2 regions of the Pseudobacillus sp. 179-B 2D1 NHS genome follow, and region 2 is predicted to be linked to the other one. Evidence: riboswitches for the same ligand, from Rfam matches in the RefSeq annotation. Region 2 holds a riboswitch; the other holds the start of a gene.

Region 1 (12,158 bases), on a different contig from region 2:
AAACTGAATCGCCTCACAGTTTGGAACTTATATCCATTGGCAAGACGAACAGCGAGATGGTAGAAGTGCGCATTTTGGAAGAATCAGCTGCAGCCAATAAGCGCATTCATGAAGTTGATTTGCCGCCTAAAACGTTAATTACCGCTGTTATACGGGGCGACCAGCTTATTACTCCGGAAGGGTCAACGAAGCTTTTTCCTGAAGATGTGCTTTACGTGTTAGTGAAGAAAGAGCAGAAAAATGAATTGAAAAAAGTGATGATGAAAAGAAAGGAAAAGCAAAAAAGCGAACAGCTCACATAAGAGAGGATCACGTGTATACAAGTGATCCTCTCTTATTTTTAGTTACGCATTCTTTCAGGCAAGTTCTGAATAGATTGGATTACACCGTCCAGTTTTATTTCGATTCTATAAAGTAAATAAAAGGTGACGGCAATCGGAAAGCCAACTTCCTGAATAAAAGGCATGAGTGTCTCCATTTTTTATCCTCCTATGAAGAGGAGGAAAGCCGAGAAACCGGCTTTCCTTCTGCTTGCTAGTTAATGGGAATAGGTGTCACGCTGCGGTCGATAACATGAGCCCCTTTGATGCCTGTCAAAGCTCCGGAAGTCGAGTTAAATACGTTTGACTGAATGATCGCGGTCATGGCTTGTTTTACGGCCAATGGGTCAATCGGTTCTTTAGGGTTTTCAATCGACAATGTCGCAGTTTTATCTAACTGGGTAGCAAATTGCAACTGAAGAACTTTAGCCATTTTTTATTTCCTCCTGTTAATTGATTTCAAAATAATCATTCCTTGCAATTGTGACAACTGGTTTATCAGTTAAAGTAGCAATCGCTGTGCCAGCTGTTTCTAATTCAGTTGCCGTTGCCATTTCATTCACATTGGCAAAAGTTTTTGTTTTGTGAATTGGTTTTCCTTCATCATTTAACCCGTGATCAAAGACGAGACTTAACGTGGACTTCATCAATATTGCTTGTGCCATGCTGATCACCTCCTTTCACTTCCTACATACAGAAAAAGAGTGATAAAGGATACCCTCCTGCATAAAATTTAATAAGTAATATTTTTAATATTTTTGTAACATAAGTGAAAAATATGTATTATAATGGTGAAAAATAGATAAATAGATAAAATTTAGAGGGAAAAAAGGGGTAAGAGAGATGAAGAGAAGATTAATAATCATGTGCAGCTTCCTACTGCTGTTTATTTGTGCAGGGGGAATGCCGACTCATGCGGCCGAGAAGAAGAACATTTACATAGGGCTCCATGATAAAATGCTGCCGTTTACAACAGGAGAAGCCTTTATCATCAATGGTCAGGCAGTTGCTCCATCAGAAAAACTATCACGCTATTTATATATAAAAGAAACCATCAAGGAAAAAGAAGGAGTTTATATCTTTGAAAAAAACGGCCAGCAGCTGAAAGTAAACATCAAAACGAAGGAAGCCTTGCTCGACGGGAAAGCTGTGGCCCCTGCAGTTACTTACACTGAAAATGGCAAGTTTTATATTGGAATTCGCTGGATTGCAGAGCAATTTGGTTTCCAGGCAGATTACTTGAGTGAGCATAAAACAGTACGCCTCTATACGAAGGATGGATCAAAGTTGTCCAACGAAGAGTTTTTAGTGGCTAATCAACCGTTTTTTGATCGATTGAAAAGTCCGCCGCCAGCTAAAAAGCCAGTCGCTTATGTAACATTTGATGATGGTCCAAGTGCTCAATCAGCCAGCATTTTAAAAACCCTTGCTTCTCAGCAAGTGAAAGCAACATTTTTCTATATTGAACCCAATATTTCAAGGTATGGGGCTGCGGCGAAAAAAGCTGCAGCAGAAGGGCATTACCTTGCCCTTCACAGCGTAACCCATAAAGTGAACCCGCTTTATAAGTCGCCACAAAACTTTATAAACGAAATGGAAAAAACAAATCAGACATTAAAGAAAGTGACTGGCCAGTCCTCTGTTTTGGTTAGGGCTCCATTTGGAAGTTCCCCTTATCTAAAACAGCCATTCCGTGATGCTTTAGTTAAAAAAGGCTATCGGTTGTGGGATTGGGATATAGACAGTGAGGACTGGAAATATAACACATCTTCGAAAGCGCGTATTTTGCAAAATATTCAAGCGGGAATTAAATTGCAAAAGAAGAAGGGCGATCAGAATGTTGTCATTTTACTGCATGAGAAGAAGATCACTGCAGAAGTGCTTCCGCAAATTCTAGTTTATTTAAAGAAGGAAGGATATGAACTGAAAGCTTACAATCCCTCTGCCCATGTAACCCAGAATTTCTGGAAGGACGGAAGACTGTAATTAGTTGATAAAACGGTGGAATTTTCTGAATAAACATATTTACTTTTATAGCAGCTCTATGTATAATGGAGTCAAATTAAATAGTTATAACTAGGGGAGTCCAATGAGCTGGGCTGAGAAAGGAACGCGATGAAGTTTCTTGACTCTTGGGACCTGATCTGGTTCATACCAGCGTGGGGAAGTTAAAACAGTTATTTATTATGATTACTTCTGCATACATATTAGCCGGGTCCATCCATTGATTGGACACCGGCTTTTTTATGTACATGAGTGAGCTTTTCCACATGCTATGCCCTGCATCTCGTCCTTAAACGATTAATCCGTTGAAAAGGAGAGATTTTTTTATGTCCACATCCTCATTAAGTGAAAAAAACATTTCCATTATGTCCAGTTTTTCGGGTAGTAAGAAAGTTTATATTGAAGGTTCTCGTCCTGATTTAAAAGTTCCCATGCGTGAAATCAACCTCACTCCAACAACTGGTACGTTTGGTGAGGAAGAAAATCCGCCCGTGCGTGTATATGATACGAGCGGTCCTTATACAGACCCTCATTACACGCTTGATATTACAAAAGGATTGCCGACTATTCGCAGTCCGTGGATTAATGAACGCAATGATGTAGAGGCGTATGAAGGAAGAGAGATAAAACCTGAAGACAATGGCTATAAAGAGAAAAACGATCCCCGAACCAATCATCATCTATTCCCTAGGTTAAAGCGCCAGCCACTGCGTGCAAAAAAGGGAAAGAACATTACGCAGCTTCATTATGCAAAAAAGGGAATCATTACACCCGAAATGGAATTCATTGCAATCAGAGAAAACATGTCACCTGAGTTTGTCCGCGAGGAAGTAGCGAGAGGAAGAGCAATTATTCCAGCTAATGTCAATCATCCGGAAATTGAACCGATGATTATTGGGCGCAATTTTCATGTAAAGATTAATGCAAACATCGGTAATTCAGCTGTTTCCTCGTCAATCGAAGAGGAAGTAGAAAAAATGACATGGGCAACACGCTGGGGAGCGGATACTATTATGGATTTGTCGACAGGAAAGAATATTCATACGACCCGTGAATGGATTATCCGTAACTCACCCGTTCCAGTGGGGACTGTCCCTATTTATCAGGCGCTTGAGAAAGTGAACGGTGTAGCAGAAGCTCTTACTTGGGAAGTGTATCGTGATACATTGATTGAACAGGCGGAACAAGGGGTAGATTACTTTACTATTCATGCTGGAGTGCTTCTCCGCTATGTGCCATTAACAGCTAAGCGCATGACTGGGATTGTCTCACGCGGTGGTTCAATCATGGCTCAATGGTGTCTCTATCATCATCAGGAAAATTTTTTATATACTCACTTTGAAGAAATCTGTGAAATTATGAAAGCCTATGATATTTCTTTCTCTCTAGGAGATGGACTGCGTCCCGGCTCCATTGCTGATGCCAATGATGAGGCACAATTTGCTGAGTTGGAAACACTCGGGGAGTTGACTAAAATTGCATGGGAACACGATGTGCAAGTAATGATAGAAGGACCCGGCCATGTGCCTATGCACCTTATTAAAGAGAATATGGATAAGCAGCTTGAAGTTTGCCAGGAAGCCCCTTTCTACACACTGGGTCCGCTAACAACGGACATTGCCCCAGGCTATGACCATATTACCTCTGCAATTGGAGCCGCGATGATCGGCTGGTACGGCACAGCGATGCTTTGCTATGTCACACCGAAAGAGCATTTAGGGTTGCCCAATCGGGATGATGTACGCACTGGGGTAGTGACTTACAAAATTGCTGCTCATGCTGCCGATTTGGCGAAAGGGCACCCCGGAGCTCATAAGAGGGATAACGCGCTGTCAAAAGCACGATTTGAATTTCGCTGGAGAGATCAGTTTAACCTGTCCTTAGATCCGGAACGTGCGCTGGAATATCACGATGAAACCTTGCCGGCGGAGGGCGCAAAAACTGCTCATTTCTGTTCAATGTGCGGCCCGAAGTTTTGCAGCATGAGGATTTCTCAAGATATTCGCAATTATGCTAAGGAAAATGAAATAAATACAGATGAAGCATTTGAAAAGGGGATGGAGCAAAAGGCGAAGGAGTTCAAGCAAGCCGGCAGCAGTATATACCAGTGAGCGGGAGGAGAAATGCAGATGACTGTCCATAAAATTGAACGGGAAATTGATCAATTAAAAGCAAAGCTGGTCCTTCTACAAAATCGTTTAAGGCTCATTCAGCAAAATTGTGACCATCATTATAGAGGTAATCAGTATTATGAAACTTGTGCCAAATGTAAAAAAGTGAATGTTTTATATTATTAAATTGAACGGCCGCGAGAAGATTCTCGCGGCCGTTTTTATAAAAAAGAGAGGTAAAGAATGCATTAAGGGGGGCTGTGCGGGTGGGCATTCGCACAGCCGCTGTGCATATTATTCTTTCTGATGAGAGAACAGCAACGGGACAAGTAAACTGTTCATGTATTTATCATATTTTAATTGAGAATGAATGTCAACTATAATTGATAATGATTTTCAAAATCAATGAGAATGGACCACCCTTCTGAGCAGCAAGGGACAGGATAAACAGAGAGACTAAAAAAACTTGGGCGAGGAGTTATGTGGAGAGCGCGCGATTAGGATCATTCTTGTTAGCAGATACGTTTCCTTATAGTATTAAACCAATCACCTTGCTCATAGAAGTCTAACCCCTTGCAATATTTTCTCACTAACCTTGAATCTTTTGACTGGCTAATCGATTATTGAGCCGCTACCTTGACCCTGCTATTTTTAATGTAACGATTATGGAGGAAGGACGATGAAGATACTCGCTTTTTGCTAGTTGGGATGAGACAGAGGGTTCCAAATAATCAGGTACTTCGCTAATTAATTATGATGGTTGAGCATGTATATAAATGAACATTGGAATAAAGTGTGTGAAGTGAAGATTGTCTTCAAGGTAGTGGACTGAAGGCAGTCTTTTATTTGTATTCTGAGAAAGTGCTCTGTCTAACAGCTTTCAATTAAAGGAGTAAATTGAATTGGAGCACAGTTAAAGGTTTACGTCCTTTTACTAAAATGAAGAAAAACCATACAGCTAAATGCAGAAAAAATAGCATATGTCCTTAAGGCGATGTAAGTAAGCTGATAGGATATTTTATATGAGTTCTTTAACAATTTTACAACATAAAAATAGTAGGAATTTAGGTCAATATTTATATAATCTAGTTTTTAAAGGAGGAAGAGAGGTATCCATTTTGCGAAAGAAATCAAATGAAGTTTGAAAATTTCAATTTTTTCTTCTTTATTCGTTGCACCAAATGAAAGGTTGGGTTATATTAGTAATAGAAATAATGAATGAGCATTCATTCAAAGATGTGAAGGGGGAATTATGTTGGTTCAGCACATTCAAAAGGCTGCCGTTTTAGGTTCAGGCGTAATGGGTTCAGGAATTGCTGCTCATTTGGCGAATATCGGTATCCCGACTTTATTATTAGATATTATTCCGCGCGAGCTCACAAAAGAAGAGGAAGCGAAAGGTTTTACAATTAACGATAAAGAAATCAGAAATAAATTCGCTGCCAATGCTTTGAAAAAGCTGCTAAAGCAAAAGCCTGCTCCGCTCACATCGAAGAACAACATTCAATATATTACAGCGGGAAATCTAGAGGATGATTTAGAACAACTAAAAGATGTTGATTGGATCATTGAAGTGGTGGTAGAAAACTTAAATGTAAAAAAACAAGTGTTTGAAACGATAGAAAAATATAGAAAGCCCGGCAGCATTGTCAGCTCGAATACGTCAGGAATATCCATCGAGGCGATGGCGGAAGGGCGTTCAGAAGAATTCCGTCGTCACTTTCTCGGTACCCACTTTTTTAATCCGCCACGTTACTTAAAGCTGCTCGAAATCATTCCAACGAAAGATACCGATCAAGAAGTACTCCAATATATGAAGACGTTTGGTGAGGATACTCTCGGTAAAGGAGTAGTAGTCGCCAAGGATACGCCAAACTTTATTGCCAATCGTATTGGAACATACGGATTGCTGAAAACGGTTCAGGAAATGACAAATTCCGGACTTTCTGCCGGTGAAGTAGATTCCATTACCGGGCCATTAATTGGCCGGCCGAAAAGTGCCACGTTTCGCACGCTTGATGTAGTGGGGCTTGATACGTTTATTCATGTGGCCAACAATGTTTACGAGCAAGTAGAAGGAGAAGAAAAACAAGTATTTGATGTGCCGAAATTTATGGAGAAGATGCGCGATAACGGTTGGATTGGCGCAAAGAGCGGCCAAGGCTTCTTTAAAAAGGAAGGTAAAACCATTCTGGAGCTTAATCCGACAACAATGGAATACAGTGAACGTAAGAAAATGAAAGCGGCTTCAATCGAATTGGCGAAGCAGCAAAAAGGATTATCGGCAAAATGGAAGACGCTCATCTACAGTGATGACAAAGCTGGAAATTTTTTATGGAAGATCATCGCACCGGTGCTGATTTATTCGGCTCGCCTCACTGGCGAAATTGCCGATGACATTGTCTCGATCGATCAGGCAATGAAATGGGGATTCGGCTGGGAGCAAGGACCGTTTGAAATATGGGATGCGATTGGCCTGCCATCTTCTTTGGAAAAAATGGAGGCAGAGGGCTTCGAAATTCCGCTTTGGGTGAAAGACATGATGGAAGCCGGCCATTCTTCTTTCTATAGAGAGGAAAATGGAGAGGTGTATTTTTATCATAACGGCGGGTATCAAAAAGTTTCTGTCAGCGAGAAAGTAATTGATTTAAAAAGGCTGAAGAAACAAGGAAAAGTTCTTAAAAAGAACAGCGGGGCGAGTTTGATTGATATTGGGGACGGCATTGTTTTGCTTGAGTTTCATTCACCGAACAATGCGATTGGCGCGGATATTGTTCAAATGATTAATTACGCGGTTGATGAAACAGAAAGAAATTACAAAGGGCTTGTCATTGGAAACCAAGGGAAAAATTTCTGCGTCGGCGCTAATTTAGCTATGATTTTGCTGGAGGTACAGGATGATAACCTCTGGGAAGTAGATATGGTCGTAAAAGGCTTCCAGCAAGCAATGATGAAAGTGAAATATTCGAGCAAACCGGTCGTTGCTGCTCCATTCTCGATGACACTTGGCGGCGGTGCAGAAGTTTGTTTGCCGGCTGCGCATATTCAAGCAAGTTCGGAGACTTATATAGGTCTTGTGGAAGTCGGTGTCGGGCTTATCCCGGGTGGCGGCGGAAACAAGGAGCTCTATTTAAAGCATTTAGAGCAGATGGCGAATGGTGTACAGATTGACCTGCAGGCAGTGGCTAACAAGGTATTTGAAACGATTGCCATGGCTAAAACGTCGACTTCGGCAGCAGAAGCAAGAGAGAATAATTTCTTATCGGAAGCAGACGGAATCAGTATCAACAGTGACCACCTGCTATATGATGCAAAACAGGCGGCTTTGTACCTTTATGAAGCTGGCTATCGGGCGCCAAAGAGAAAGAAAGTTCCTGTTGTAGGGGAAACGGGGTATGCAGCCTTACTTTTAGGTGCACGATCCATGCTAAAATCAGGCTTTATTTCAGAGCATGATTTTAAAATCGCTTCAAAATTAGCGTATGTTATTGCCGGAGGAAAGCTGCCGTTTGGAACGGAAGTGGATGAAGAATATTTGCTTGACCTCGAACGGGAGGCGTTCCTCAGTTTAATTGCTGAGCCAAAATCACAACAGCGCATGCAGCATATGCTCGTTAAAGGCAAACCGCTGCGCAATTAACTAGATTCTTATTCCAATAGATAAAAAAGCGAGGAGGAGAAAGCTGATGAAAGAAGCGGTAATCGTTGCCGGTGCTAGAACACCGGTCGGGCGTGCGAAAAAAGGCACGCTCGCCACAGTCCGCCCAGATGATTTGGGAGCGCTTGCGGTGAGAGAGACAGTGAAGCGCGCAGGGAACTACGAAGGGGAAATCGATGACTTAATCATAGGGTGTTCCATGCCAGAAGCAGAGCAGGGACTGAATATGGCGCGAAATATTGGCGCACTTGCTGGTCTTTCGTATAACGTACCAGCCGTAACTATTAACCGTTATTGCTCCTCCGGATTGCAGGCAATTGCTTATGCTGCGGAACGGATCATGATTGGCCAGGCAGAAACGATTATTGCTGGAGGAGCAGAATCAATGAGTCTCGTGCCAGTCATGGGGCATGTTGTCCGTCCGAATCTCCGCATTGCAGAAGAAATGCCGGAATACTATATGAGCATGGGGCATACAGCAGAAGAGGTTGCCAAAAAATATGGTATTACACGCGAGGAGCAGGATGCGTTTGCCATTCGGAGCCATCAGCGGGCCGCACAAGCCATTGCAGGCGGGAAATTTGCAGATGAAACGGTGCCCGTGGAAGTCACAATTCGAGAAATCGGACCGAATCACAAACCGGTCGAAAAGAAGGTCCATTTTACAAAGGATGAAGGGGTGCGTCCGGGAACGAACATGGAGGTGCTTTCCAAATTGCGGCCGGCATTTGCAGCAGGTGGCACAGTAACAGCTGGAAACTCTTCGCAAACAAGCGACGGAGCAGCAGCAGTAATGGTCATGGAAAGAGAAAAAGCGGAAGCGCTTGGATTAAAGCCGATGGCGAAGTTCCGATCATTTGCTGTAGGGGGCGTTCCTCCGGAAATCATGGGAGTTGGCCCGGTGGTAGCTATTCCGAAAGCATTGAAGCTTGCTGGTCTTAGTCTGTCTGACATTGGGTTAATTGAATTGAATGAAGCGTTTGCTTCACAATCCATCCAAGTCATAAGGGAACTTGGCCTTGATGAAGACAAGGTAAATGTCAACGGTGGAGCGATTGCTCTCGGACATCCTCTCGGTTGCTCAGGGGCAAAACTGACGCTGACGCTGCTGCATGAAATGAAACGCCGCAGCGAACAATTCGGTATGGTGTCTATGTGCATTGGCGGAGGAATGGGAGCAGCTGGCGTATTTGAGCTATTGTGAATAAAACGAATAAAAGGGAATGGGAGGAATTATAGATGGCAAAACAAACAGAAAGACAGGCAGTTAAAGGTGGAGCATTCTTAATTGAAGATGTAACATATGATCAAGTATTTACACCCGAAGACTTTTCTGATGAGCAAAAAATGATCGCCAAAACAACCGAAGAATATGTAAATAACAGTGTTATGCCGCAAGTTCCTTATTTGGAGAAGCATGAATTTGATCGTTCTGTAAAGTTACTCCGGGAAGCTGGAGAACTGGGACTGTTGAGTGCTGACGTTCCTGAAGAGTACGGCGGATTGAATCTTGATAAAGTCAGTTCAGCTTTAATTGCTGAAAAAATGGCGGCTGCCGGAGGTTTTTCCATTACTCATGGAGCCCATGTTGGCATTGGTTCGTTGCCGATTGTGCTGTTCGGCAACGAAGAGCAAAAGCAAAAGTACTTGCCGACTTTAGCTACTGGAGAGAAAATTGCTGCTTACGCATTGACAGAGCCGGGTTCGGGTTCCGATGCGCTTGGAGCAAAAACAACAGCAAAATTAAACGAAGCCGGCACCCATTATATATTAAATGGAGAGAAGCAATGGATTACGAACTCGGCTTTTGCTGATGTATTCGTTGTCTATGCAAAAATTGATGGAGATAAATTCTCTGCCTTCATTGTAGAAAAGGAGTTTCCTGGTGTATCCACAGGAGCGGAAGAAGATAAGATGGGGATTAAAAGTTCCTCCACACGCACACTTATCCTCCAGGATGCAGAGGTACCAAAAGAGAATCTGCTTGGAGAAGTGGGAAGAGGTCATGTCATTGCCTTTAACATTTTAAATATTGGCCGCTACAAACTAGGTGTTGGAGCAGTGGGTAGTGCTAAACGGGCATTGGACATCTCATTAAAGTATGCGAATGGGCGCCAGCAGTTTAAAACACCGATTTCCTCTTTCAATTTGATTAAGGAAAAGTTTGCTAATATGGCGTCTAAAATTTATGCAAGTGAAAGTGCCATTTACCGTACAGTCGGTTACTTTGAAGACCGAATGAGCCAGCTTTCGGAAGAAGAGCAAAAAGATGGCTTGTCAGTCGCTGCTTCTATCGCTGAATATGCCATTGAATGCTCACTCGGTAAATTTTTTGGCTCGGAAATGCTTGATTATGTAGTAGATGAAGGCGTACAAATTCACGGTGGCTACGGCTTTATGGAAGAGTATGAAATTGCGAGGATGTACCGCGACTCCCGAATTAACCGTATTTTCGAGGGAACAAATGAAATCAATCGTCTGCTTGTACCGGGGACATACGTGCGCAAGGCGTTCAAGGGTGAATTGCCATTGTTTGAAAAAGCACAGGAGCTGCAAAATGAAGTCATGATGCTGATGCCGGAAGAAGTCGGTACAGAAGCGCTTGAACAAGAAAAGTATTTAGTGAAGAATGCAAAAAAGATAGGCTTGCTTGCAGCCGGTCTAGCTGTTCAAAAGTATGGAAAAGTGCTTGAAAAAGAACAGGAAGTGCTCGCCAATATTGCTGACATTGTTAACAATATTTACGCGATGGAGTCCGTCGTTCTTCGCACAGAAAAAGCAATTGCCAAAGCTGGAGAGGAAAAAGCAAAGCAAAAACTGTTATATACCCAAATCTTTTGTCAAGAAGCCTTCAATCAAATTGAAGCTGATGCTAAAGAAACACTTGTTGCTGTAGAAGAGGGCGACACGCTGCGCATGATGACCTCTATTTTAAGAAAGTTAACGAGATACACTCCCATTAATGTAATCGCTAAGAAACGTGAAGCAGCTGATCGCTTGATTGAAGTGGAAAAGTATACGGTTTAATTAAGAGAAAGTGCCCGGAAATATAACTTTCCAGGCACTTTTTGTTTGAATATAAAGATTGTTGAAAGACAGCTAAACTAATTGACTTAAGAAAAAAGAAGCAATAGAGAAATAGACCACGAGCGAGAAGATGTCATTGACCGTAGTAATAAGCGGACCTGAAGCAACAGCAGGGTCAAGGTTGCACTTGTAGAGTATGAGTGGAACGATCGTTCCAGCAAGCGTTCCGAGAATAAGGGTGAGTAGAAGCGAGCTTCCAACGACGATTCCTAAGTATATATTTCCCTGCCAAATAAATGCAATAAGAGAAATGAGCAGACCGCATGTTATGCCGATGATTAAGCTGACGCGAAATTCTCGAAGGATTAGACGGGTGACTACCTTCACGTTGATTTCCTGCTCTGTCAGACCGCGTACGACTACTGCTAGAGACTGGGTGCCAGTATTGCCGGTCATCCCAGCAATAAGCGGCATAAAAAAAGCAAGCGCTACTACTTTTTCAAGCGTTCCTTCAAATTTCGAAATGATGCTTCCCGAGACAAGACCGATAAATAAAAGAGCAATCAGCCAGGGCAATCGGCGTTTGGCAGCTGTCAGCGGCTTTGTGTCAAAGTCAATTTCTTTATCCACAGCTGATAATTTACCAATATCTTCGTTCGTTTCCTGAATAACAATCTGCATCATATCATCAAAGGTAATAACCCCAAGCAGTCTCTCTTTCTCGTCCACTACAGGAATTGCGCTGAAATCATATCGCTTGAGTAGCTTGTTGATCTCTGCTCTCTTCGCTGTGTAGGGAACGGAAATAATCTGCTTCAACATAATGTCTTTTACCAAATCATCCGGCTGAGCAATGACAAGATCCCGATAAGAGACTGTACCAGCCAGCTTTTCTTTTTCATCAAGCACGTAAATAATGAAAAGCGTTTCAGAGTACATAGCATGAACACGTGCTTTTTCTACTGCATCGGCAACGGTATCCTCTAGATGCACAGCGAGGTACCGATTTGTCATCATACTGCCTGCCGTGTTTCGCTC
Region 2 (12,158 bases):
TCGAGATCTGCCCATTCGTTTCGCTGAGTTCGGTCAAGTCCACCGACATGAATATAGTGGTGCCTTAAACGGAATGTTCCGAGTCCGTACGTTTTGCCAGGATGATGCTCATATTTTCGTGCGAGAGGATCAAATCGAGAGTGAAATTAAGCAAGTATTTTCTCTGATTAACAAGGTATATCGCACGTTTGGTTTTGAGTATTCAGTGGAGCTTTCCACTCGTCCAAAGAATTCACTCGGCACTGACGACCTTTGGGAGATGTCTGAGGGAGCATTGAAAAATGTCCTCGAAAGCTTAGAGATTCATTACGAGATAAATGAAGGGGACGGAGCGTTTTATGGACCAAAAATTGATTTCCATATCAAAGACGCCTTGAAGCGAAGCCACCAATGTGCCACAATCCAGCTGGATTTCCAAATGCCAGAGAAATTTGGTTTAACCTATATTAATGAACATAACGAGAAGGTCCGTCCCGTTGTGATTCACCGTGCTGTGTTTGGCTCCATTGATCGTTTCTTTGGCATTTTAATTGAACACTTTGCAGGTGCTTTTCCTGTTTGGCTTGCACCGACTCAAGTCGAAATTATCCCTGTTTCATCGGTTCATCTCGACCATTGCTTGAAAGTTGAATCCGAATTAAAGCAATCAGGAATAAGAGCGAGAACTGATAAAAGCGAGGAAAAAATCGGATACAAAATAAGAGAAGCCCAGATAAAGAAAACTCCATACATTCTAGTGCTAGGAGACAACGAAGTGAAAGAGAAGACAGTAAACGTCAGAAAGTATGGAGAGCAACAATCGAAAATGGTTTCGTTGGCTGACTTCAAGAAGACAATTCTGCAGCAAATAAAAGAACGCAGGAAATAAGAAAAGAGCAAGGCCATTTGAGAATAAAAAAGTCGATCCCTTTAAGGAAGTCGGCTTTTTTGTTCTTACAGTTGCTTACCTGATCATGCGGAACATTCATCTTACTTGATTGCTTGCAGCGGGCCTTTTCATTTGATGAAAAAGAAGAGTTTGTTAGTATGAATAGTTAGGGAAATAATTAGGAAAAAGAGAAAAGAGGAGTGAATATGATTCAATTTGAAAAGGTCTCAAAAAAATACCCTGATGGGACCATAGCTGTTCAATCTATTGATTTATCCATACGCAAAGGAGAGTTTCTTATTCTGGCCGGCCCAAGCGGCTGCGGAAAAACAACGACTTTGAAAATGATTAACCGGTTAATTGATGCGACAGAGGGCACAATTGCTATCAACGGAAAAAATATAAATGATTATAATATTCATGAGCTCCGTTGGAACATCGGTTATGTTCTTCAGCAGATTGCTCTGTTTCCACACATGACAGTCCAAGAGAACATTGCTGTGGTACCGGAATTAAAAAAATGGAGCCGGCCCCAAATAAAGAAGAGGATAGATGAGCTTTTAGTCATGGTAGGACTGGACCCCCATACATATAGAGATCGAAAGCCAACAGAATTATCGGGCGGCCAACAGCAGCGAATAGGTGTGGCTCGCGCCTTAGCCGCCGATCCGGACATCTTATTAATGGACGAGCCATTCAGCGCTTTGGATCCAGTCAGCAGGGAGAAAATGCAGGATGATATAGTTGAGTTGCAAAAACGCATTCATAAAACCATTGTGTTCGTGACCCATGACATGCAGGAAGCCTTTAAGCTAGGAGATCGAATTTGTTTAATGAAAGAGGGAGAAATTGTTCAGATCGACACCCCGGAGGCGATCTTTAACGATCCGGCCAATCAGTTTATTGAACAGTTTATCGGTACAGCTCGCCCGTTCACACTGGGAACACTCACAGCTGAACAGGCTCTTGAAAAACAACTCGTTCTTGTAAAACAGCCAGGGATCCGGACGATTCAGGCAACCTTGCCGTTAGAAGAAGCGATTGACCTGTTGCTGCAAGCCGAACAGGTCCAAGTCGAAAAAGACGGGAGAATTATTGGCGTGCTTACGAGACAATCAGCCCTTGCTTATTTATCGGACAGGCTGAAGGAGCGACGGACACATGGATAACTTTATCGCTGTTTTTAATGAACGCAAGGCGGACATGCTGCACTCGCTGCTTGAGCATGTACAACTTTCTCTGATTTCCCTGTTTTTCGCGGTACTGATCGCTATTCCCCTTGGCATTTATTTAACGAGGCATAGAAAGGCCGCAGAAAGTATTATCGGCATGACTGCCGTTCTTCAAACCATTCCATCACTCGCTTTGCTTGGATTAATGATCCCGATATTTGGAATCGGTCGGCTGCCGGCCATTATCGCTCTGGTTATTTATGCTCTGCTTCCCATTCTTCGTAATACATACACGGGGATTACCGGGGTTGATCCCTCACTTTCTGAAGCCGCCAGAGCGATGGGAATGAAAAACCATCAACAGTTAATCAAAGTGGAGCTTCCACTCGCTATGCCGGTGATGATGGCAGGCATCCGGACAGCCATGGTGTTAATTGTCGGAACGGCCACATTGGCAGCTTTAATCGGAGCAGGGGGGCTTGGCGATATTATTCTGCTCGGTATTGACCGCAATAATGCCTCCTTGATCGTTCTTGGAGCTGTCCCAGCCGCGTTGCTTGCTATCTTCTTTGATATTGTGCTGAAGGCCGCAGAGAGAGCTTCATTTAAGCGCTCACTGATGGTGACGGGGATAGCTGTTCTGGCAGCTTGTGTACTCCTGCTGGCCCCATCCCTCATGAAAAACAAGCAGGAGACGCTTGTTATTGCTGGGAAATTGGGCAGTGAACCTGAAATATTAATGAATATGTACAAACTGCTCATTGAACAAGATACCGATCTGCAAGTGGAATTAAAACCAGGGCTCGGGAAAACATCTTTTGTCTTTAATGCTCTGCGTGCGAAAGAAATTGATATTTACCCGGAATTTACAGGAACGGCTCTTTCTGAATTTTTAAAGGAGGAAGCAAAGAGCACAGATCGGCAAGCGGTGTATCGACAAGCGCAAACCGGTTTGCTTGAAAAGTATGATATGGTACTGCTTCGCCCGATGGCTTACAATAACACTTACGCATTAGCCGTGCCGGATCAAACAGCACAAACATTGAGCTTAAAAACAATCTCGGATTTAAAAAAAGTGGAAAAACAAATGAAGGCAGGGTTTACATTAGAGTTTTCTGATCGTGAAGATGGCTACCGTGGCATTCAAAAAAAATACAATCTCCATTTTCCATTCGTCAAAACGATGGAGCCCAAGCTGCGTTACCAGGCTATCAAGTCGGGAGATATTAATTTAATAGATGCTTATTCTACAGATAGTGAGCTGCAACAGTTCCATTTAACAGTGTTAGAAGATGACCTCCATCTATTTCCACCATATCAAGGAGCCCCATTGTTAAGAGAGGAAACATTGAAAAAGTATCCGGAGGTTGAACAGACACTAAATAAGCTGGCAGGAAAAGTGACCGATGAGCAGATGCGAGAGATGAATTATAAAGTGAATGTAGCGAATCAAGAAGCAGAAAAGGTGGCGGAGGAATTTTTAAAAGAGGAAGGACTTTTGAAATAGAAAAATCTGGTTGGACAAAAAAATGAAAATGTTTTACAATAATTTTGCACTAAACTATTGTGAAAAGATTCTAAAAAATTGTAAAATGGTACGTATATAATTATTTATCCCTTTACTTTTCACCAAATTCATATACAGCAAGGAGACAGTGCGAATGAAAGAACATACTATCCAACTCAACTTAAGTCCTGAAAGAAAGCCAAAGCCACAAGGAGAAGAACTGGGCTTTGGAAAAATATTCACGGACCATATGTTTATTATGGATTATACGGAAGGGCAAGGTTGGCACGATCCACGTATTGTTCCCTACCAACCACTTTCATTAGATCCAGCCTGCATGGTCTTTCATTATGGGCAGACTGTGTTTGAAGGATTAAAGGCGTATCTTACTGAAGACAATCGAGTGCTATTATTCCGTCCTAAGAAAAATTTTGAACGCTTGAATCGCTCCAATGAGCGTCTTTGTATTCCTTCGGTGGATGAAGACTTTGCTTTGGAAGCGTTAAAGCAATTAATCTCAGTAGAAAGAGACTGGATTCCGAGTGCAGAAGGCACGTCTCTCTATGTTCGCCCATTCATCATTTCTACCGAGCCGTTTCTTGGAGTAGCGCCATCAAACCACTATAAATTTATCATTATTTTATCGCCGGTTGGTGCTTATTACAAAGAAGGCATTCATCCGGTAAAAATACTGGTTGAAAGCGAATATGTTCGTGCGGTTGCCGGAGGGACAGGAGAAGCGAAAACAGCCGGTAACTATGCTTCCAGCTTAAAGGCGCAGGAAGTGGCTGAACGTCAAGGATATACTCAAGTTTTGTGGTTAGATGGCTTAGAAAAGAAATACATTGAAGAAGTAGGCAGCATGAATGTCTTCTTTAAAATCAACGGAGAAATTATCACACCTGCTTTGAATGGCAGTATTTTAGAAGGTGTCACAAGAAACTCTGTCATCGAGCTTTTAAAATCTTGGGGACTGACAGTAACCGAACGCCGCATTGCTATGGAAGAAATTCGTGAAGCATATAAGGCTGGACAGTTAGAAGAAGCCTTTGGCACAGGAACAGCAGCGGTTATTTCTCCAATCGGAGAATTATTCTGGAATAATGAGAAGATGGTCATTAACGAGGGTGTAACTGGTCCAATCGCTAAAAAGCTGTACAGCTCTATTACCGGTATTCAAAACGGCAAGGAACAAGATCCATTCAACTGGACAGTTGAAGTAGAACAGTATGCCGAAGTAAAATAAAAATTTTTCCAAAAACTGATAGAGTTTGATGACAAAGAAAAACTAAAGGACCGGTACACCTTAAAAGAGAAGCGATTCGCTTCTCTTTTTTTATTACTCTCTATGCCTCAGCTCATATAGCATTAAATAGGGAGACGGGTTTCAAGCTCATTCGAGTAAACCCAAGCTGTCACGAGGGAGAGGCCCTTATTACATTCTTTTTGAAAAAGTTTCTTTGATCGCTGCTCCTGACAATACAAAGAGCAGAAGCCTTCCTGAACGGTTAGGGTTTGTAGAAGAGGGGACGATCCGACAAGCCGAATGGTTATACAATCATTGTGGAGGCCATGTTATTTATGGAGTGTTAGCTAGTGAGTGGAAAGAGAAGAACTCATCCCCATATCAAAAGTAAGAGACAACATGCCAACCTGATTAAAGCGCTTTTCTTCTAAGATTTGGAGGGAGAAGAAGGATCAGAAACAAATGAAAAAGCCCCTGAATGCATAGAGGCTTTTTCATTGACTGTTAAATATAAGATTGCTCCATATCAGGCTTTTATCGTAAATAGTGCTTCGTTTGCACTAAAGAGAACCACTCTATTCTTGATCCACAAATTTAACAAGCATATGAGCTAGGTGGTGACGCTCATCCTGTGTCCCGACATTCCAAAGCTCTTGAAGAAGCTTCTCTTCTCTGTTTTTCGGCTCGGCATGATCAGCCAGATAGTCGGCAATTTTTTCTGTAGCAATCGCCAGTTGCTCTTCATTTAAACCGATCTTTTCAGCGAGTTCTATTCTTTTTTTCAAATAAGATTTAAAGGAATTGAAATTCTCAAGAATGCTGTCCATTCTTTCGGGGCTTATCCGTTCAAGTGTATCATCCACCATATCCGGCTGCAGTTCCCCGTCTTTATGAATCGCGTGATTTTCTTCTGTCATCAGTCATTCCTCCTTTACTGTTTCGTTATGCCCCCCTTTGCTTGTTTTCAAACATGCAACAGATGAATTTTCAGCGATTTAAGGTCTAATGCGAACTGGAGTACCGATTGGAATGGTTCTAGCCAGTTCTTCTACATCACGGTTATACATGCGAATGCAGCCTTTAGAGACAAACTTGCCGATAGAAGAAGGATTATTCGTTCCATGAATGCCATAAGATTTCTTCGATAAACTCATCCACATCGTTCCGAATGGGCCGCCTGGGTTTGGTGCTTTATTAATAATAACAAAATCTCCAGTTGGCGTTTCAGTCAGCATTTTACCAACCCCCACCGGATAGACTTTTTGTACTTTCCCCTGACGAAATAAGGTTAGCCTGCGCTGTGACAATGAAACGCTAATTGAATAAGGAAGAGAAGAAGGATCAGGAAGTCCCGGGATACGCAGCTGCTGGCCGGGATAGATAGAATGAATATTGATCCCCGGATTGGCTGCAATCAATTGAGAAACAGGAATGCGGTAATCCGCTGCAATAGACGTCAATGTTTCACCGCTCTTAACAATATGATTCATCGGCTCACCTGATTTTATATATTTTTAAAACAAGTATTTATGAAAAGATGCTTCGCCTGATATTCACTTACGTATATGAAATAAGAGAGTAAGATATACGCTTTAAATAAAAAGAGTCAGGCACATCCAAAAGAGGGAAGAGAATATGAATAGGCCCTTATAAGATTGTATCGTTTAGTCGAAAGAATCCTTTCATGTGGAACAGACAGTAACACAACTAAGCCGAGAGGCAGAGTCCAGTTTTTATGAAATCGCTGAGATGATGGATAATTTCCTATGAAAGTCACTCTAAAAATCTAGCCATCTTTTACTACTGTAAAGCACCGGAGATGATTCCCCGTATTTCATTTTCCTTATAGTTATGCTATAGTAAGAGCAATAAGTCCACTAGGGGTGTCGTTAGACTGAGAGAGGAACCATCCTCAACTCTAAGAACCTGATCTGGTTAGTACCAGCGTAGGGAAAGTGTGACAGATACAGGAAATATTCGCATAAGCGGAAGAATCCGTTGTATCCGTACACCCCTTTGGATAAGAAAAGGGGGATTTTTTATGGAAAGAAACAAACTGGTTACGATGATCGAAATTGCTGTCATGGCAGGATTATCGCTTATATTAAGCTATGTCGAGTTTGGCGCTCTTTGGGCATTCGGGGGTTCTATCTCCCTCGTCATGGTGCCAATATTCGTCATGGCCTTTCGCCGCGGCTGGCAGGCTGGTTTTATTACAGGTCTATTGGTTGGGCTGATCAGCTTAATGACAGGTGGATACGTTGTGCATCCAGTGCAGCTCGTGTTGGATTATCCTCTTGCTTATGCTGTACTCGGACTCGGAGGCCTTGCTGTTTTCCATAAACCAGTTACAACGGGCCGTATTTTTGCCGGTCTATTGTTAGGTACTGTGTTTCGTTTTATCTGCCACTTCGTTTCCGGCGTCGTCTGGTTCGGCAGTTCGGCACCGGAAGGAACACCGGTCGCCGTTTATTCTTTCTTGTACAACCTTTCTTATTTGCTTCCGGAAATGTTAATTACGTCAGCTGTACTACTATTTTTGAAAAAGACAGCGCCGCGCTTTTACAAACAGTCCATTCCTGTTGAAAATAGTTCGGCCAGTTACTAATAAACACATAAAACAGGAGCTGATCCATTAAATTCAGCTCCTGTTTTTTTGTGCAGAGAGAAGATTTGCCGAAACCCGCTTTTTATTCTTATATTTGTAGAAGAGCTGCGAGTCTGTTCAGAAAATTTTTTTATTAAGGGCTGCTAAAATGCCAAGCCGGTCACGTTGCCATTTACAACGGGGCGTAGAGAACGTTTGATTCTTTCCTGCTTTCTCATATAGACTGTTAACTTGAGAATTTGCGCTTAATAAAGGAGTAATAAAGATTGATAGAGAAATCTTTATCGTAGCGCACTGGAAATTGGAGACGATATTTCTGATTACGTTAGTTGATTAATTTACAGCTGGTGTAGCTAAGCGACCTGCACTTCCGCAGTTATACTCGCTTTGACTGTATAAAAGTTAAAAATATAGGAGTGACTCTATATGTATGAGTTAAAAACAAAGGAAACGGATAACAATGTGATTGAGTTTATTGAAGCTATTGAAAGCCCCAAAAAACGGGAAGATGCGTATAAATTACTAGATATTTTTACCGAAACGACGGGTTTTGAAGCAAAAATGTGGGGGCCGAGCATTATTGGATTCGGTTCGTATCATTATAAATATAAATCCGGCCATGAAGGAGACGCACCGTTAGTTGGCTTTTCACCTCGAAAAGCTAAAATAAGTTTGTATTTTGCACCGGGTGACACAAAGCGTGAGGAACTGTTAAAAAGCTTCGGAAAACATACTACTGGGAAAGCATGCGTCTATATTAATAAATTAGCCGATATTAATGTTGATGTTTTAAAAGTATTAATCAAACAATCCGTAGCATTTTTAAAAGAAACCTATCCAGAAATAGGCAAAGAAGCCGAGATTACATAGGGGGAGTGCGTAAATAAAATACCGCTGAAAGCAGAAAGGAGGATGCTGCATGTTAACCGAGAAATTAAAAAACTGGCTCGCTAACCAGAAACCAACCCGCGCCTTGCTTCTGCCAAAACTAGAGCAGCTTCATGCTTTATTTTTAAAGTACGGTGACCAGCAAAGTGCCTATATATGTGCCGAACTGATCGAAAAACTGGAAAACATGGAGTATATCATCGCCTTTTATGGCCACTTTTCAGCCGGAAAGTCTTCCATGATCAATGAATTAATGGGAGAAAGCTTGCTGCCATCCAGTCCGATTCCGACAAGCGCCAATATTGTCAAGGTAAAAGAAGGAGAGCCGTATGCGAAGGTTTGGTTTAAGGATGGGACTATAAAAGTGTTCCCTTACCCTTACGATATCCGTGACATTCAAGCATATTGCGTCAACGGCAATATAGTAGAAGAAGTGGAAATATCCCATCGTACAGGCCAGTTGCCTGAAGGAGTTGCCATCTTTGATACGCCTGGAATTGACTCAACAGACGATGCTCACCGGGTAAGTGCTTTGTCCAAGCTTCACTTGGCCGACCTTGTTTTTTACATGATGGACTATAATCATGTGCAATCTCCTGTAAACTTTGAATTTAATCGCCAGCTTGCGGAGAGAGGAAAAGAAAACTATTTAATCGTTAACCAAATCGATAAACACATAGCAAGTGAACTGTCGCTTACTGAATTTTTAAGCCGTATTCAGCAATCATTTGCTGAGCATCGCCTTTCATATAACGGCCTTTATTTCACTTCGTTAAAAGAGGCAGACCATGCTTATAACCAACTGAGCGAATTGAAAGCTCTTTTGTCGGGAAAAATCGCTGACCGGCAACAGCAAATCACGGCTCATGTACTACAGGAAGCACTAGTCGTTGCCATGAGCTTTTTTCACAAGCAGCGGAAAAAAACAAGAACCGAGCTTGAGGAATATGATGAGCGGCTTATAGGTACGGCTTCTTTTCAGCAGCTTCAAGAAGAACGCCGAGAGTTCAATGAGCGAAAAGAAGCGATAAGAGAGCGGGACAATCTGTTTATTCCGCTGTTTGATCAAATGCTGTCAACTGTTTTTAACAATGCCAAGCTTTTAGATTATTATGCGCGCATTTTTGTGCGCCAATTTTTAGAGTCCCGTGAACTTTCCTTTCAGGTGCGCGGCTTCTTTTCCCGCAAACGAACAAAAAAAGAAAAAGAATGGCGCTTGCAGCAGCTGTTTCAAACACTAAACGAGAATAGGCTGTCTTACATTGACATCCCCTTTAAAGAAGAGGTTATCAAGCTGCTAACCTCATTTGATGTAATAAATGATGAGCTCAGAGAGAGAGTTCGCCAATGCGAAGTCCAGTTTTCTCCAGATTTGCTCGTAAGGCTCGTCAAAAGTGGAGCAATGCTTACAGATGATTACGTATTAAACTATGCGAAGGACGTCACTTCCGAAATGAAGACCCTGTACCGCCAGGCATTTGCTGCTTTCGTTGAACCGCTGGAAGCACAGGCAAAGGAAAATAACCGCAAGAAGCGGGTTCTGCTTGCTAAAGAAGAGAAAGAGATATATCAAAAAATGGAGGATTGGAAAAAGCGGGAACAGTTAAAAGCAAACGAAACAGAGTTGTATGAAAACATCTTTTCTATCCTCGCTGTACGCGGCCAGGAAAAAGTAGAGAAAAAACCTTTTCAGGCTTTTAAAAAGACAAAACCACTAGCCAGTCAAAAAAGAAAGCCATTCGTTTCTATTGGTGAAGCCGCTAGAGAGTGGAGCAGCCGATCTGAGGAAACGGCTTTTGTTTCTATTAATCTAGACGAGCGGATTAAGGAGGTAAAAAGAAAAGCCCACCTTTTGTCGCAGGCTAATTACATGGAACAGAGAATGGAAAAGCTTCATCAACGAATTGAGCGTTTGGAAAAAAATGAATACACTATTGCTTTATTTGGCGCGTTTAGTGCTGGCAAGTCATCATTTGCGAACGCTTTGTTAGGTGAGCGGGTTTTGCCAGTGTCCCCCAATCCGACGACAGCGGCGATCAATGAAATTCGTATGCCTGATGCCGAGCATTCCCACGGAACAGTTATACTGTTGTTTAAAACAGAAGACCAGCTGCTTAAAGATATAAATCAGGCGCTAGAGCTAAGCGGAAAAACGGTTGGCAGCATAGAAAGTCTACAGTTGCTTTTACAGAAGCATGATGAGCTGGTAGAAAAGAAGCTGGCGCCGGGAAAGGAGGGGAATGGAGAGGGGGAAGAAGAGGACGAGTGGTTCAGCCCGCTTACCGCTTTGCCACTTGAACAGTTTGCCTTTCTGCGTGCCGCTCTCGCGGGCTATAAAGAAATGAAACAGTATCTCGGACAGACAGCACACAGAACGGCAGAGAGCTACATTGAATTTGTCAGCATGGAGGAAAAGGCCTGTTTTGTTGAACGTATTATTCTTTACTATTCCTCTCCGCTAACAGAGCAGGGGATGGTTCTTGTCGATACACCTGGCGCGGGTTCCATGAATGCCCGGCATACAGAAATGGCTTTTAATTATATAACGAGTGCAGACTCTATCGTATTTGTTACCTATTATAATCATGCTTTCTCGCGAGCAGATCAGGCTTTCTTAACACAACTCGGCCAAATGAAGAATTTTATCGAGAAAGATAAAATGTTTTTTATCGTTAATGCTGCTGATCTTGCTGCAACGAAAAGCGACTTATTCGATGTGCTTCACCATGTAGAACGAAATTTAGAAAAGAATGGAATTCGGCAAGCGCGCATCTTCCCAGTGTCAAGTCATTTGGCATTGCTGTCCAAAAGAGGGGCCGCTCACTCTTTAACGGCAGAAGATAAAAAACAGTATGAAGCTCTTTTGAATTTATCGGAAAATGAGTATATGCCGGTTGAGCAGGCACTGGAATTATCGGGTTTCTCTTTGTTCGAGCATTATTTTTACCCTTTTACAAAGCAGGCACTGGCCGTTGCCGTACTGCATCAGGCAGAGTTGGATGCCGACGAGGCCGTGATCGAGTTGAAACGGCGGCTTCGGCTCGCTGAAGCAGACGAAACAGAACAACAAAATTATCGCCAGCGACTTTCCCAACAATTGACGGAAGCACTTCTTTACTTAAAGAATCGGTCGTTTACAGCCGAGCAGGAGGCTTTTCAACAAGAAATTAAAGAGCTGCTGTTTTATGCAAGACAGCGCCTCTTCTATCGCTATAATGATGAATTTAAGCTGATCTTTAGTCCAGCGGCTTTTGATGCTTTTGATGACACGTTCACCGCGTTGCACCGAATGACGAATGAAATCATTCGATTTGTTGCCGGGGAGATGACGCAAGAAATGAGGACTGCTGCTTTTCGATTCCAAATCTTTATGCAAAAAAGGATGGATGAGCTTTATCGATCGCTTGAGAAGGAAATGAAACAGCTGCTGCCATCGGTTGACTTGAAGGAAACAATTGTAGAAAAAGCGCCGGATTTATTTTTTGAACCCGGTCTTCAAGAAATACATTCAGGCTTATTTACTTCTCTGTTTAAGGAATACAAAACGCCTCTGCAATTTTTTGCAGAAGATGGAAACAAACAAATCAGGGATGAAATCGAGAAAACACTTATCCCGCCTGTTCACCAGTATATCCGTGAGGAAGAGGAGCATATGAAAGCAAGCTTTCTCCCGTTCTATGGCAAGCTTTTAGAACAGGCGAGAAAGGACATAGAAGAGCAAATAAAAGAGCAGGTAGCAGGAAGGTTGGCGGCGCTTGCCGGAAAATCGGAAGCCGCCCACTACAAAAAACTGATTCACGAGCTGCAAATTGGACTTTTCTGAATACTAAATCAGGCTGTTCTGAAAACAGACATATTTTCAGAACAGC

What was found. A riboswitch is a leader RNA that binds a small molecule or an ion and turns the genes downstream of it on or off. The one in region 2 is predicted to bind thiamine pyrophosphate.
Region 1: linked by a shared signal. The riboswitch ahead of thiC (phosphomethylpyrimidine synthase ThiC) and the one ahead of thiT (energy-coupled thiamine transporter ThiT) in region 2 are both predicted to bind thiamine pyrophosphate.

The regions. Positions count from the first base shown of each region.
Region 1 covers NZ_JBIQDP010000027.1:38,498-50,655, forward strand. The annotation lists gene ACH0BF_RS20800 (potassium/proton antiporter) at 1-302, shown strand, start outside; gene ACH0BF_RS20805 (YvrJ family protein) at 341-478, opposite strand; gene ACH0BF_RS20810 (DUF2922 domain-containing protein) at 535-753, opposite strand; gene ACH0BF_RS20815 (DUF1659 domain-containing protein) at 770-985, opposite strand; gene ACH0BF_RS20820 (polysaccharide deacetylase family protein) at 1,164-2,306, shown strand; TPP riboswitch at 2,389-2,503, shown strand; gene thiC (phosphomethylpyrimidine synthase ThiC) at 2,651-4,435, shown strand; gene ACH0BF_RS20830 (serine protease) at 4,454-4,621, shown strand; gene ACH0BF_RS20835 (3-hydroxyacyl-CoA dehydrogenase/enoyl-CoA hydratase family protein) at 5,688-8,075, shown strand; gene ACH0BF_RS20840 (acetyl-CoA C-acetyltransferase) at 8,122-9,297, shown strand; gene ACH0BF_RS20845 (acyl-CoA dehydrogenase family protein) at 9,333-11,120, shown strand; gene mgtE (magnesium transporter) at 11,193-12,158, opposite strand, start outside.
Region 2 covers NZ_JBIQDP010000001.1:306,134-318,291, forward strand. The annotation lists gene thrS (threonine--tRNA ligase) at 1-868, shown strand, start outside; gene ACH0BF_RS01630 (ABC transporter ATP-binding protein) at 1,075-2,037, shown strand; gene ACH0BF_RS01635 (ABC transporter permease/substrate-binding protein) at 2,030-3,547, shown strand; gene ACH0BF_RS01640 (branched-chain amino acid aminotransferase) at 3,702-4,793, shown strand; partial or broken gene ACH0BF_RS01645 (GNAT family N-acetyltransferase) at 5,014-5,184, shown strand; gene ACH0BF_RS01650 (DUF3243 domain-containing protein) at 5,369-5,710, opposite strand; gene ACH0BF_RS01655 (L,D-transpeptidase family protein) at 5,789-6,283, opposite strand; TPP riboswitch at 6,663-6,764, shown strand; gene thiT (energy-coupled thiamine transporter ThiT) at 6,835-7,401, shown strand; gene ACH0BF_RS01665 (DUF1801 domain-containing protein) at 7,828-8,271, shown strand; gene ACH0BF_RS01670 (dynamin family protein) at 8,321-12,112, shown strand.